DNA from 3 places in the Bacillus sp. NP247 genome. Region 1 is predicted to be linked to each of the others. Evidence: a T-box and tRNA genes for the amino acid it is inferred to sense, from the RefSeq annotation. Region 1 holds a T-box; the other regions hold tRNA genes.
The links. The T-box of region 1 lies ahead of tyrS (tyrosine--tRNA ligase). A T-box ahead of a tRNA ligase gene usually reads a tRNA of that ligase, here a tRNA-Tyr.
Positions count from the first base shown of each region.

Region 2: it encodes a tRNA-Tyr, which carries the amino acid that the T-box ahead of tyrS (tyrosine--tRNA ligase) is inferred to sense. The anticodon was not compared.
Region 3: it encodes a tRNA-Tyr, which carries the amino acid that the T-box ahead of tyrS (tyrosine--tRNA ligase) is inferred to sense. The anticodon was not compared.

Region 1 covers NZ_CP076653.1:1,885,195-1,889,728, reverse strand. The annotation lists gene KPL75_RS09940 (RNA-guided endonuclease InsQ/TnpB family protein) at 1-594, shown strand, start outside; gene KPL75_RS09935 (sugar O-acetyltransferase) at 741-1,262, shown strand; gene KPL75_RS09930 (hypothetical protein) at 1,330-1,785, shown strand; gene KPL75_RS09925 (RNA polymerase sigma factor) at 1,766-2,299, shown strand; gene KPL75_RS09920 (hypothetical protein) at 2,292-2,537, shown strand; T-box leader at 2,615-2,844, shown strand; gene tyrS (tyrosine--tRNA ligase) at 2,915-4,171, shown strand; gene KPL75_RS09910 (YjdJ family protein) at 4,251-4,534, opposite strand, start outside.
Region 2 covers NZ_CP076653.1:3,197,569-3,202,102, reverse strand. The annotation lists gene KPL75_RS16825 (DUF3884 family protein) at 493-813, shown strand; tRNA gene KPL75_RS16820 (tRNA-Leu) at 1,023-1,104, opposite strand; tRNA gene KPL75_RS16815 (tRNA-Cys) at 1,115-1,185, opposite strand; tRNA gene KPL75_RS16810 (tRNA-Gly) at 1,200-1,274, opposite strand; tRNA gene KPL75_RS16805 (tRNA-Gln) at 1,280-1,354, opposite strand; tRNA gene KPL75_RS16800 (tRNA-His) at 1,419-1,494, opposite strand; tRNA gene KPL75_RS16795 (tRNA-Trp) at 1,514-1,587, opposite strand; tRNA gene KPL75_RS16790 (tRNA-Tyr) at 1,597-1,680, opposite strand; tRNA gene KPL75_RS16785 (tRNA-Thr) at 1,691-1,766, opposite strand; tRNA gene KPL75_RS16780 (tRNA-Phe) at 1,781-1,856, opposite strand; tRNA gene KPL75_RS16775 (tRNA-Asp) at 1,867-1,942, opposite strand; tRNA gene KPL75_RS16770 (tRNA-Met) at 1,946-2,022, opposite strand; tRNA gene KPL75_RS16765 (tRNA-Val) at 2,047-2,122, opposite strand; tRNA gene KPL75_RS16760 (tRNA-Glu) at 2,128-2,202, opposite strand; tRNA gene KPL75_RS16755 (tRNA-Ser) at 2,222-2,313, opposite strand; tRNA gene KPL75_RS16750 (tRNA-Asn) at 2,316-2,390, opposite strand; rRNA gene rrf (5S ribosomal RNA) at 2,399-2,514, opposite strand; rRNA gene KPL75_RS16740 (23S ribosomal RNA) at 2,615-4,534, opposite strand, start outside.
Region 3 covers NZ_CP076653.1:2,825,457-2,829,990, reverse strand. The annotation lists gene rocF (arginase) at 1-755, opposite strand, end outside; gene KPL75_RS14975 (glycerate kinase) at 1,025-2,170, opposite strand; tRNA gene KPL75_RS14970 (tRNA-Ala) at 2,296-2,368, opposite strand; tRNA gene KPL75_RS14965 (tRNA-Gly) at 2,379-2,450, opposite strand; tRNA gene KPL75_RS14960 (tRNA-Lys) at 2,456-2,531, opposite strand; tRNA gene KPL75_RS14955 (tRNA-Gln) at 2,537-2,611, opposite strand; tRNA gene KPL75_RS14950 (tRNA-Tyr) at 2,677-2,760, opposite strand; tRNA gene KPL75_RS14945 (tRNA-Val) at 2,777-2,852, opposite strand; tRNA gene KPL75_RS14940 (tRNA-Glu) at 2,858-2,932, opposite strand; tRNA gene KPL75_RS14935 (tRNA-Thr) at 2,956-3,028, opposite strand; tRNA gene KPL75_RS14930 (tRNA-Asn) at 3,033-3,107, opposite strand; rRNA gene rrf (5S ribosomal RNA) at 3,117-3,232, opposite strand; rRNA gene KPL75_RS14920 (23S ribosomal RNA) at 3,324-4,534, opposite strand, start outside.

The sequences.
Region 1 (4,534 bases):
GGTGTGGATGTTGGTTTAAAAGAGCTGTTTGTAGCTTCTAATGGTACGAAAGAACGAAATATAAACAAAGATGCCAAGGTTAAAAAACTTTTGAAAAGGAAAAAGTCAGCGCAAAGAGATATGTCTAGGAGATTTACAAAAGGTGTAAAAGTTCAATCCGCAGGATATGAAAAAGCAAAAAACGAACACCTTCGGTTGTCTAGGAAAATTACGAATATCCGAAATAACCATATCCATCAAGCAACAGCTAAATTGGTGAAAACCAAACCAATGAGGATTGTTGTGGAAGACTTATCTATCTCAAACCTGTTAAAAAACAAAAAACTATCGAAAGCATTTTCATTTCAAAAATTAAACTTCTTCTTTCAATGTTTATCATACAAGTGCGAGAAGTATGGCATTGAGTATGTAAAAGCTGATAAATGGTTCGCCTCAAGCAAGATTTGCTCATGTTGCGGAGTAAAATACGACCATTCAGTTCAACTAGAAGGACAGTGGAGTTTAAAAATACGTGAGTGGCGTTGTGTTTCATGCAATAGCCATCACGATAGGGATGTAAATGCTTCGATAAATTTATCAAGATGGGTAAAATAAATGCTTGATAATAGGAGGTAACGATACTGCCTCGTGTGGAGTGTTATACCCCTCGTCCCTTCGGGGTTGCGAGAACACTTTGAAGCACTAACTTGTATAAATTTGATTGAATTGTATAGATTTAGTTAAGTTTATCGTATCGGGAAATGTACATACCGGCTGATCCAGTTTTAGTTCAAGAGAGGGAGCAGGCTCGTATATTAACGAGAAAATTCAATGATACGCCAGAAGTACAATTAAAAGAGCGTAGCGAAATCATAAAAGAATTATTCGGAACGACTGGAGATAACATTCATCTTGAATCTTCTTTTAGATGCGATTATGGCTATAACATTCATGTCGGTGAAAATTTTTATGCGAACTTTGACTGCACCATTTTAGACGTATGCCCAGTTACAATCGGAGTAAACTGTATGTTAGCTCCAGGAGTTCATATTTATACGGCAACGCACCCGCTTGATCCAGTAGAACGCATAAGTGGATCTGAATACGGAAAACCCGTTACAATTGGCGATAACGTATGGGTTGGCGGAAGAGCGATTATTAATCCAGGCGTAACAATTGGAGACAATGCGGTTATCGCATCTGGCGCCGTTGTAACGAAAGATGTGCCGGATCATGTAGTAGTTGGCGGGAATCCTGCGAGAATCATAAAAAAAATAAAATAATATTTGAACGAAGTGCCTTCCTCGTCTGTATACATTTATGAAAGAATAGATGAGGGAGGCTTTTTATATGTCTAATAAATTGATGCTTACTTTTGCTTTAGTTGGAATTATAGTTGTATTTTCTGGTGGATTATTTTTGCCAATACCAATTGGATTTAAAGTTTCAATGATTACAGTTGGAGTCATAATGATTGTTATGTTTTCAATCATTATTCCGTTTGATAGAAAACATATAGTACGAAAAAAAGGATATAAAATTGATTTTACAAAAACAAAAGTGTATTTTCGCTGGAATGTATTTGATACGATTTCGGCTTGTCTTGCAGTGTATGCATGCATATGCGTGCAAGCATTAAATATTTTAGTGTTAAGTGGTCATACAATACAAAACTCATATGTTCAATTTTTTACGCTTCAATCACAAGCGTGGATTATTGTCGCAAGTGTATATTTAATTTCCCGCATTTCGTTAACGTTAAAAGGAATAAAGGAGATCAAAAATCATGGCGCAGATTGGGATTGAGGAAGACCTCATGCTTGCGTACCAAAAGGGAGATAAGCAGGCTGGGGAAAAACTATATGTTTTAATTAAACCAGCGCTATACACATTTTTATATCGATTTAACCGAGATGAACAATTAAGTAGCGACCTTGTGCAAGATACGTTTTTGACGTTAGAGCGCAAGAAACATATGTATGAAACCGAAAAAGGAAAAATAAAAACGTATTTATTTCAAATTGGTTATCGTCTTATGATAAATAAATTGAATAGAAGAAAGAAATGGCGTTCTCTTTTACCGTTTTTAGTGCCGATTCAGGAAAAGGAGTTTTCCCATGAAGACCGTCTTACAGTAAGAGAAGCAATTTTGAAAGTTCCTGAAGAGCAAAGAGCTGTTCTCATTCTTTCTTATTATCATGATATGCAGCAAAAAGAGATTGCAGATGTACTAGATATTCCTGTTGGAACAGTGAAGTCGAGACTCCATAATGGGATAAAGAAATTAAAGCAATTGCTGGAGGTGGACGAAATTGAGTGAAAATCCCTTTAAGAATGAATATAAATTACAGCAGCATTTAGATAGTGACCATGTAGAAATACCGGATTTTCCAAAAACGGTAAGTCGCTTCGATCGATTAATCGGATTTCTTGGTTCTCCAGCGAAAGATCCTGTGGAAGCGACGATTGGAAATGATTTATCTATTGTTTTTCATATTTCACTATTAGTCGGTGTTCCAATTCTTTCTCTTATTACGATACTCTTTGCGACGTTGTAAAGGATTGGCAAGGAGAGAAATCCGGCCCTTATTTGACACGCCTATATAAATGATGGTATAAAGAAAAGTATATGAATAATTGAGCGTGGAAAGGGAGAAGTAGTGATCATTTCCCTGTTTTAGAGAGCTGATGGCCGGTGAAAATCAGCACATAGATGATCGCGAATTACGCCCCTAGAGCATCTTTTTTCGATTGAATTGTATTCAAAAGGGAAAAGACGGTGCTAAGCCGTTATGTAAATAAGGTGGTAGGCTTTTTTTTGCCTGCAACTAGGGTGGTAACGCGATAATCAAAATCGTCCCTTATTTCAAGGGGCGATTTTTTTATGTTTTCAACCTTCACGCCAGTAATGAACTTAAAGGAGAGTATGTAGGATATGGGTATTTTACAAGATCTTGAATTTCGCGGTCTAATTAATCAGCAAACAGATGCTGAGGGATTAGAGCAATTATTAGAAAAAGAAAGCGTTAAATTATATTGTGGTTTTGATCCGACAGCAGATAGCTTACACATCGGTCATATGTTACCAGTATTAATGTTACGTCGTTTCCAATTAGCTGGTCACCAACCAATCGCACTTGTTGGCGGTGGTACTGGTATGATCGGTGATCCAAGTGGTAAAAAAGCAGAGCGTACATTAAATACGAAAGATACAGTTGCTTACTACACAGAAAGCATTAAAAACCAACTTTCAAACTTCTTAGAGTTTGAAAACGTGGAAAACCCAGCAACAATGGCTAATAACTATGATTGGCTTGGTAACTTAGATGTAATTTCATTCTTACGCGATATCGGTAAAAACTTCGGTTTAAACTATATGTTAGCAAAAGATACAGTAGCATCTCGTTTAGAAACTGGAATTTCATTTACTGAGTTCAGTTACATGATTTTACAATCATACGACTTCTTGAACTTATACCAACAACATAATTGTCGTCTTCAAATCGGTGGTAGTGACCAATGGGGTAACATTACAGCTGGTCTTGAATTAATCCGTAAATCAGAAGAAGATGCGAAAGCATTCGGTTTAACAATTCCGCTTGTTACAAAATCTGACGGTACGAAGTTTGGTAAAACAGAAGGCGGCGCAATTTGGTTAGACCCAGAGAAAACAACTCCTTATGAGTTCTACCAATTCTGGATCAATACAGATGACCGCGATGTAGTTAAATACTTAAAATACTTCACATTCTTATCTCATGAAGAAATTCTTGAGCTTGAGAAGCAAGTAACGGAAGCACCAGAAAAACGTGCAGCACAAAAAGCATTAGGATCTGAAATGACAAAACTTGTTCACGGCGAAGAAGCGTTAGAGCAAGCAATTAAAATTTCAGCTGCATTATTCAGTGGTTCTGTAGCAGAACTTACTGCAAGCGAAATCGAGCAAGGATTCAAAGACGTACCATCTGTAGAACGTACTGCAGAAGATACAGTATTAATCGACTTACTTGTAGAAAGCAAAATCTCTCCATCAAAACGTCAAGCACGTGAAGATGTAACAAACGGTGCAATCTACGTAAACGGTGAGCGTACACAAGCGTTAGACTACGTTGTAACAGAAAACGACCGCATCGAAGGTAAATTTACAATCATTCGCCGCGGTAAAAAGAAATATTTCTTAATTCGCTACTAATCAGAAACGAATGTAAAACAAATAGTACCCCGAATTGTAGGCTGAAAAGTCTATGATTCGGGGTTTTTTATGTATGAATTTAGATTGCCTCATGATTTCTTTTAAATAGAATATGAAGAATTAATATTAGCATATAAAGTAAGCTAATTAGCATAACGACAAATGCTACGGGATAAAATTTTGCCGCATATATAAAGAAATCAATTTGATAAATATCGTCATAATGTGAAACGGGCCCTTTAAAATAATTCGTAAACTTCGCGCTATATTTCCATTCATCAGGGCTATCTATTAAATTACTCCCTTGATACCAACTCATAAGCGCGGAAGTAATAAATAACATAAATGCACTACCTAACTGAA
Region 2 (4,534 bases), 1.3 Mb from region 1:
GTCACCGATACCGATGGTCGGGGTCGAACCGACACTCCCGAAGGAACACAATTTTGAGTCTTTTTAGGTGACATTTATATAGAGTGCTACCTTTTAAATCCTTTATTTTAAAGCATTTAAAAAATTTTGAGCTTCTTTAAACATGATAAATTAAAATGAAACGGAGCCAAAATGGAATCATATTAAATAACTGACACCTTTTACTTTCATTCCTCTCCCTTGATTAAGTTCATCATATTTCATTTATTACTGTGATGATTTATTTTATTATTTCTTGCTAAACAATAAGAAAGACAGGGCAAAGCTGCCCTGTCCTTTTAAAGATTTGTTATGTAGTATGTTATGAACTGTTCATTATCAAACTAAAGTTATTCCTTTTCATTCCTCTACTAATCCCATAATATTTCCTTAATTACTTTCTATTGCTGTATAATTAAAATAGGAAAAATTTTCTTGTAATTCAAAAATTTGAAGGAAGGATGAGGGAGAATTATGACACATTCAAATGAGAAAAAATCACATGGTTTTAAAGGAATAGGAGAGAAGTTAAACCCAACTATCTATCAAGTGAGATTCATAAAATTGGATGGGCCAATTCAATTTGAGTCGTTTCCTAAATTAAAGGAATTAGGGGACTGGTTGAGTACTTCAACGCAAATGTGGTCGTGCCACTCAACTATGTACAAGTACAACAGAGAAGAGTTTGAAAAGAAGTTTTTGGAAATTACGAAATTACCAGCTGATAATGTGGTAATTTCAACTGGTGGTATCGGATTTAACTTCATGTCACCAGGGTGGAGAGATTCTCTCTAGAGTGCTCGAAAAAATTCTTGTATATGTAATATTCTACTGAAATTTTATCCTTTTAGTACTTCATAGTTTCTTCCAACTGTATCTAAAGTTCGTCGCTTACTCACCGCACACTAACCCAACGCACTATTAGTGCTTATTTTGTAGTGTGAAGAAAACACAAAAAAGCTCTACACAATTAGTGTAGAGCCTTGATGTTAAGCCGTTCGTGATACCGATGGTCGGGGTCGAACCGACACTCCCGAAGGAACACGATTTTGAGTCGTGCGCGTCTGCCAATTCCGCCACATCGGCATAATAAGAAAGGCGGCAACCGGATTTGAACCGGTGGTAAAGGTTTTGCAGACCTCTGCCTTACCACTTGGCTATGCCGCCATATGAAGTTAAAATGGAGCGGAAGACGGGATTCGAACCCGCGACCCCAACCTTGGCAAGGTTGTATTCTACCACTGAACTACTTCCGCAAAAATGGCTGGGCTAGCTGGATTCGAACCAGCGCATGACGGAGTCAAAGTCCGTTGCCTTACCGCTTGGCTATAGCCCACCGAAGTTTTACTTAATTATATGTAAGTATCCATTAATTTATTTGTAATTTTTAAAAATAAAAATGGGGCGACTGATGGGAATTGAACCCACGAATGCCGGAGCCACAATCCGGTGCGTTAACCACTTCGCCACAACCGCCATGTTGTGTTTATATATTTGGCAGGGGCAGTAGGAATTGAACCCACACTGGAGGTTTTGGAGACCTCAGTTCTACCTTTAAACTATGCCCCTATGTAAATATGGTGGAGGGGGGCAGATTCGAACTGCCGAACCCGAAGGAGCGGATTTACAGTCCGCCGCGTTTATCCACTTCGCTACCCCTCCGAAACTTACATGGTGCCGGCTAGAGGACTTGAACCCCCAACCTACTGATTACAAGTCAGTTGCTCTACCAATTGAGCTAAGCCGGCATATTTTATTAAAATGGTGGCTCGGGACGGAATCGAACCGCCGACACGAGGATTTTCAGTCCTCTGCTCTACCGACTGAGCTACCGAGCCTTATTAAAAATGGCGGTCCCGACCGGGGTCGAACCGGCGATCTCCTGCGTGACAGGCAGGCATGTTAACCACTACACCACGGGACCATTTGGTTGCGGGGACAGGATTTGAACCTGCGACCTTCGGGTTATGAGCCCGACGAGCTACCGTACTGCTCCACCCCGCGATAATATTATTCATATAATTTATATGGTGGAGGATGACGGGATCGAACCGCCGACCCCCTGCTTGTAAGGCAGGTGCTCTCCCAGCTGAGCTAATCCTCCAAAAGTGGTGACCCGTACGGGATTCGAACCCGTGTTACCGCCGTGAAAGGGCGGTGTCTTAACCACTTGACCAACGGGCCAAATATTATAAATTGCTTATGGCGGAGAGCAAGGGATTCGAACCCTTGATACGCTTGTGACGTATACACGATTTCCAATCGTGCTCCTTCGGCCAACTCGGACAGCTCTCCAATGGCTCCGCAGGTAGGAATCGAACCTACGACCGATCGGTTAACAGCCGATAGCTCTACCGCTGAGCTACTGCGGAATAATATTGCCTGGCAACGTCCTACTCTCACAGGGACAAGGTCCCAACTACCATCGGCGCTAGAGAACTTAACTTCCGTGTTCGGTATGGGAACGGGTGTGACCTCTCTGCCATCATTACCAGACTATATTCGCTTGAGACAAACATTATTATACTTGATTCACTTAGAAAGTCAACAAGTTTTTTATATTCTCTCAAAACTAGATAACGTTGCTTCATATTATATGGTTAAGTCCTCGATCTATTAGTATTCGTCAGCTCCACATGTCACCATGCTTCCACCTCGAACCTATCAACCTGATCATCTTTCAGGGATCTTACTAGCTTACGCTATGGGAAATCTCATCTTGAGGGGGGCTTCATGCTTAGATGCTTTCAGCACTTATCCCTTCCGCACATAGCTACCCAGCTATGCCCTTGGCAGAACAACTGGTACACCAGCGGTGCGTCCATCCCGGTCCTCTCGTACTAAGGACAGCTCCTCTCAAATTTCCTACGCCCACGACGGATAGGGACCGAACTGTCTCACGACGTTCTGAACCCAGCTCGCGTACCGCTTTAATGGGCGAACAGCCCAACCCTTGGGACCGACTACAGCCCCAGGATGCGATGAGCCGACATCGAGGTGCCAAACCTCCCCGTCGATGTGGACTCTTGGGGGAGATAAGCCTGTTATCCCCGGGGTAGCTTTTATCCGTTGAGCGATGGCCCTTCCATGCGGAACCACCGGATCACTAAGCCCGACTTTCGTCCCTGCTCGACTTGTAGGTCTCGCAGTCAAGCTCCCTTATGCCTTTGCACTCTACGAATGATTTCCAACCATTCTGAGGGAACCTTTGGGCGCCTCCGTTACACTTTAGGAGGCGACCGCCCCAGTCAAACTGCCCACCTGACACTGTCTCCCGGGTCGATAAGACCCGTAGGTTAGAATTTCAATACAGTCAGGGCGGTATCCCACCAGCGCCTCCACCGAAGCTAGCGCTCCGGTTTCAATGGCTCCCGCCTATCCTGTACAAACTGTACCAAAATTCAATATCAGGCTACAGTAAAGCTCCACGGGGTCTTTCCGTCCTGTCGCGGGTAACCTGCATCTTCACAGGTACTATAATTTCACCGAGTCTCTGGTTGAGACAGTGCCCAAATCGTTACACCTTTCGTGCGGGTCGGAACTTACCCGACAAGGAATTTCGCTACCTTAGGACCGTTATAGTTACGGCCGCCGTTTACTGGGGCTTCAGTTCAGAGCTTCGCTTACGCTAACCCCTCTCCTTAACCTTCCAGCACCGGGCAGGTGTCAGCCCCTATACTTCGCCTTACGGCTTCGCAGAGACCTGTGTTTTTGCTAAACAGTCGCTTGGGCCTATTCACTGCGGCTTTCCGTTAAGAAAGCACCCCTTCTCCCGAAGTTACGGGGTCATTTTGCCGAGTTCCTTAACCAGAGTTCTCTCGCACACCTTAGGATTCTCTCCTCGCCTACCTGTGTCGGTTTGCGGTACAGGCACCTTTTATCTCGCTAGAAGCTTTTCTTGGCAGCGGGGAATCAAAGACTTCGCTCCATAAGGAGCTTCCCCATCACAGCTCAGCCTTCACGATAAGCGGATTTGCCTACTTATCAGCCTAACTGCTTGGACGTGCACAACCAATCGCACGCTTCTTCTATCCTTCTGCGTCCCTCCATTGCTCAAACGATAAAGAGGTGGTACAGGAATATCAACCTGTTGTCCATCGCCTACGCCTGTCGGCCTCGGCTTAGGTCCTGACTAACCCTGAGCGGACGAGCCTTCCTCAGGAAACCTTAGGCATTCGGTGGACGGGATTCTCACCCGTCTTTCGCTACTCATACCGGCATTCTCACTTCTAAGCGCTCCACCAGTCCTTCCGGTCTGACTTCACTGCACTTAGAACGCTCCCCTACCACTGATACCATTGGTATCAATTCGCAGCTTCGGTGGTGTATTTAGCCCCGGTACATTTTCGGCGCAGAGTCACTCGACTAGTGAGCTATTACGCACTCTTTAAATGGTGGCTGCTTCTGAGCCAACATCCTAGTTGTCTAAGCAACTCCACATCCTTTTCCACTTAATACACACTTTGGGACCTTAGCTGGCGATCTGGGCTGTTTCCCTCTTGACTACGGATCTTAT
Region 3 (4,534 bases), 940 kb from region 1:
GCTAAGTGGCTTTCACGATAAGATAGACCACCAATTACAGGTGTTCCAACTCCTGGTGCGTCATGAGGATCAAGCCCATCTAAATCTAATGATAAATGAACACCATCAGTATGAGATAAATACGCAATTGTTTCTTCCATAACAGCCGTCATACCCATACGATCAATTTCATGCATTGAGAATACTTTAATGCCTTCATCGCGAATAAAGTCTTTTTCTCCTTCATCTAATGCACGTGCACCGATAATTACAACGTTCTCTTTCTTCACCTTTGGATATGACCCGTATAAGTCTACAAGTGAAGAATGTCCATATCCTAAACTTGCAGCAAGTGACATACCGTGAATATTTCCAGATGGTGAAGTCTCTTCTGTATTTAAATCACCATGTGCATCATACCAAATAACACCTAAATTTTTATAATGTTTCGCTACACCAGCTAGCGTACCGATAGCAATACTATGGTCACCGCCTAATACAAGTGGAAAACGACCTTCTTCTATAATATGATCAACCTTAGTCGCTAGTTCATTACATACAGTTGCAACTTGTGCAAGGTTTCTTAACTTTGTATTTTCATCTACTTCTTTTTCTCTCTCTATACATATATCTCCCATATCTTTTACGTCATATCCAATTTGTTCAATTCTTTCAACTACCCCTGCATAACGGATCGCGCTTGGTCCCATATCAACCCCGCGACGCATCTGTCCTAAATCCATTGGAACGCCAATAACTGAGATTTCTTTTTTCATAGATAGTATCCCCCTTTTATGCCTTCACTAAATATTTTAAATCTTTTATATAGTCTGACTCAACTCGACATTTTTCTGCATGGATATACATTTTATTCACTTATATTTACGTTGGACTCCCAATTTTAAAACTGTTCTATGTATAAAGTTAACTTAATGAACCGACTAACTTTTCTATCAGCTAATATTTTTATCAGTGCTTTTCTCCATCACTACCTATAATTACACAAAATATCCTCAAATAAATGGATAAAAAAACACTTCTATATTTAGAAACGTTTTTCTGATGCTAGTTTCCACACTGCTGCAATATTTCTTGCTGCCATTTCGATATTCTCTTCTGCCGCTTTATATGCTTCTTCTAATGTCATTGGACTAGCCGTAATACTAAACACTGCATCAATTCCCTTTTCATAAATAATTGTATAATTCGGAGATACAGATCCACCAATAGCAATTACCGGAATATGACGACGTTTCGCCCGCTTCGCGACACCAACAGGAGCTTTTCCATATGCTGTTTGTTCATCTATTCTTCCCTCACCAGTTACAATAAGATCAGCACCCTCTATACACTTATCAAAATTTGTATAATCTAATACAATTTCAATCCCTTTTCTTAGCTGTCCCTTTAGTACTGCAACGACAGCGGCTCCCGTTCCTCCAGCTGCCCCCGCACCTGGTATTTCAGATACATCAAAAGACACATGTTGTTTAAGTATATTAGCATAATGTTTTAAATTCTCATCTAGCTCTTTCATCATCTCTACATTCGCACCTTTTTGTCTCGCAAATACAAAAGATGCCCCGCTCGGTCCAACTAACGGGTTATCTACATCACATGCCGCTTCTAATTTTATATCCTCCAGGCGTGAATCAATCCTAGAAAGGTCAACAGTGGTTATCAAATGCAATGTCCCTCCAGAGGGTTCTATTACCTCACCTTTCCTATTTATAAATCTTGCGCCTAAGGCAGATAGCATACCAGCCCCACCATCATTTGTAGCACTTCCTCCAAGCCCTAAAATAATGTGTTTAGTTCCTTGATCTAATGCATGTAATATAACTTCGCCTGTCCCTTTTGTCGTTGTAATAAGTGGGTTTCTCTTTTCAATTGGAACGTGTTGTAACCCCGATGCTGCTGCCATTTCAATAAATGCCGTCTTCTTATCCTTAGACATACCATAAAAAGCTTGCACGCTCTCTCCAAGCGGCCCTGTCACATTAAGTGATATAATTCTCCCCATTGTAGCACCAACAAGAGATTCAACCGTTCCTTCGCCCCCATCTCCAATTGGTACTTTAACATACTCTGCTTTAGGAAAAATTGCTGCAAAGCCTCTTTCAATAGCTTCACATACCTCTATAGCTTTCAGGCTTTCTTTATATGAATCCGATGCAATAACAACCTTCATAGTTACCTCCTCCTTATTCAATCCTTTTTTTTATTTTAAACGATATACGGAAAAGTTGCCTTTTCGAGTGGAATTTAAACACAAAAAAAGCTCACATCATTTGATGTAAGCTTTCCCTATTTATATGGAGCCTAGCGGGATCGAACCGCTGACCTCCTGCGTGCAAGGCAGGCGCTCTCCCAGCTGAGCTAAGGCCCCGTAGTAATAAAGCGGAAGACGGGATTCGAACCCGCGACCCCAACCTTGGCAAGGTTGTATTCTACCACTGAACTACTTCCGCGAAAATGGTGAGCCATGAAGGATTCGAACCTTCGACCCTCTGATTAAAAGTCAGATGCTCTACCAACTGAGCTAATGGCTCGTAAATGGCTGGGCTAGCTGGATTCGAACCAGCGCATGACGGAGTCAAAGTCCGTTGCCTTACCGCTTGGCTATAGCCCATTAATATTTACTAGTATGGTTATCTTCTCAAAAAAATAAACCCTCTCAGGTTATTTTAAAGAAAATGGTGGAGGGGGGCAGATTCGAACTGCCGAACCCGAAGGAGCGGATTTACAGTCCGCCGCGTTTAGCCACTTCGCTACCCCTCCGACATTTAAACATATATGGTGGAGGATGACGGGATCGAACCGCCGACCCCCTGCTTGTAAGGCAGGTGCTCTCCCAGCTGAGCTAATCCTCCAAAAGTGGTGACCCGTACGGGATTCGAACCCGTGTTACCGCCGTGAAAGGGCGGTGTCTTAACCACTTGACCAACGGGCCAAAAAAATTCAAAAATTTTCCCAAGCTTCCAACCGGGCTTGAACCGGTGACCTCTTCCTTACCATGGAAGTACTCTACCAGCTGAGCTATGGAAGCATAATGGCTCCGCAGGTAGGAATCGAACCTACGACCGATCGGTTAACAGCCGATAGCTCTACCGCTGAGCTACTGCGGAATAATATAAGCCTGGCAACGTCCTACTCTCACAGGGACAAGGTCCCAACTACCATCGGCGCTAGAGAGCTTAACTTCCGTGTTCGGTATGGGAACGGGTGTGACCTCTCTGCCATCATTACCAGACTTTTATCATTATGTACATTCTTTTCAGAATGTCAAAAGGAATTTTAAATATATATTCCTTCAAAACTAGATAACATTTGCTTCATATTATATGGTTAAGTCCTCGATCTATTAGTATTCGTCAGCTCCACATGTCACCATGCTTCCACCTCGAACCTATCAACCTGATCATCTTTCAGGGATCTTACTAGCTTACGCTATGGGAAATCTCATCTTGAGGGGGGCTTCATGCTTAGATGCTTTCAGCACTTATCCCTTCCGCACATAGCTACCCAGCTATGCCCTTGGCAGAACAACTGGTACACCAGCGGTGCGTCCATCCCGGTCCTCTCGTACTAAGGACAGCTCCTCTCAAATTTCCTACGCCCACGACGGATAGGGACCGAACTGTCTCACGACGTTCTGAACCCAGCTCGCGTACCGCTTTAATGGGCGAACAGCCCAACCCTTGGGACCGACTACAGCCCCAGGATGCGATGAGCCGACATCGAGGTGCCAAACCTCCCCGTCGATGTGGACTCTTGGGGGAGATAAGCCTGTTATCCCCGGGGTAGCTTTTATCCGTTGAGCGATGGCCCTTCCATGCGGAACCACCGGATCACTAAGCCCGACTTTCGTCCCTGCTCGACTTGTAGGTCTCGCAGTCAAGCTCCCTTATGCCTTTGCACTCTACGAATGATTTCCAACCATTCTGAGGGAACCTTTGGGCGCCTCCGTTACACTTTAGGAGGCGACCGCCCCAGTCAAACTGCCCACCTGACACTGTCTCCCGGGTCGATAAGACCCGTAGGTTAGAATTTCAATACAGTCAGGGCGGTATCCCACCAGCGCCTCCACCGAAGCTAGCGCTCCGGTTTCAATGGCTCCCGCCTATCCTGTACAAACTGTACCAAAATTCAATATCAGGCTACAGTAAAGCTCCACGGGGTCTTTCCGTCCTGTCGCGGGTAACCTGCATCTTCACAGGTACTATAATTTCACCGAGTCTCTGGTTGAGACAGTGCCCAAATCGTTACACCTTTCGTGCGGGTCGGAACTTACCCGACAAGGAATTTCGCTACCTTAGGACCGTTATAGTTACGGCCGCCGTTTACTGGGGCTTCAGTTCAGAGCTTCGCTTACGCTAACCCCTCTCCTTAACCTTCCAGCACCGGGCAGGTGTCAGCCCCTATACTTCGCCTTACGGCTTCGCAGAGACCTGTGTTTTTGCTAAACAGTCGCTTGGGCCTATTCACTGCGGCTTTCCGTTAAGAAAGCACCCCTTCTCCCGAAGTTACGGGGTCATTTTGCCGAGTTCCTTAA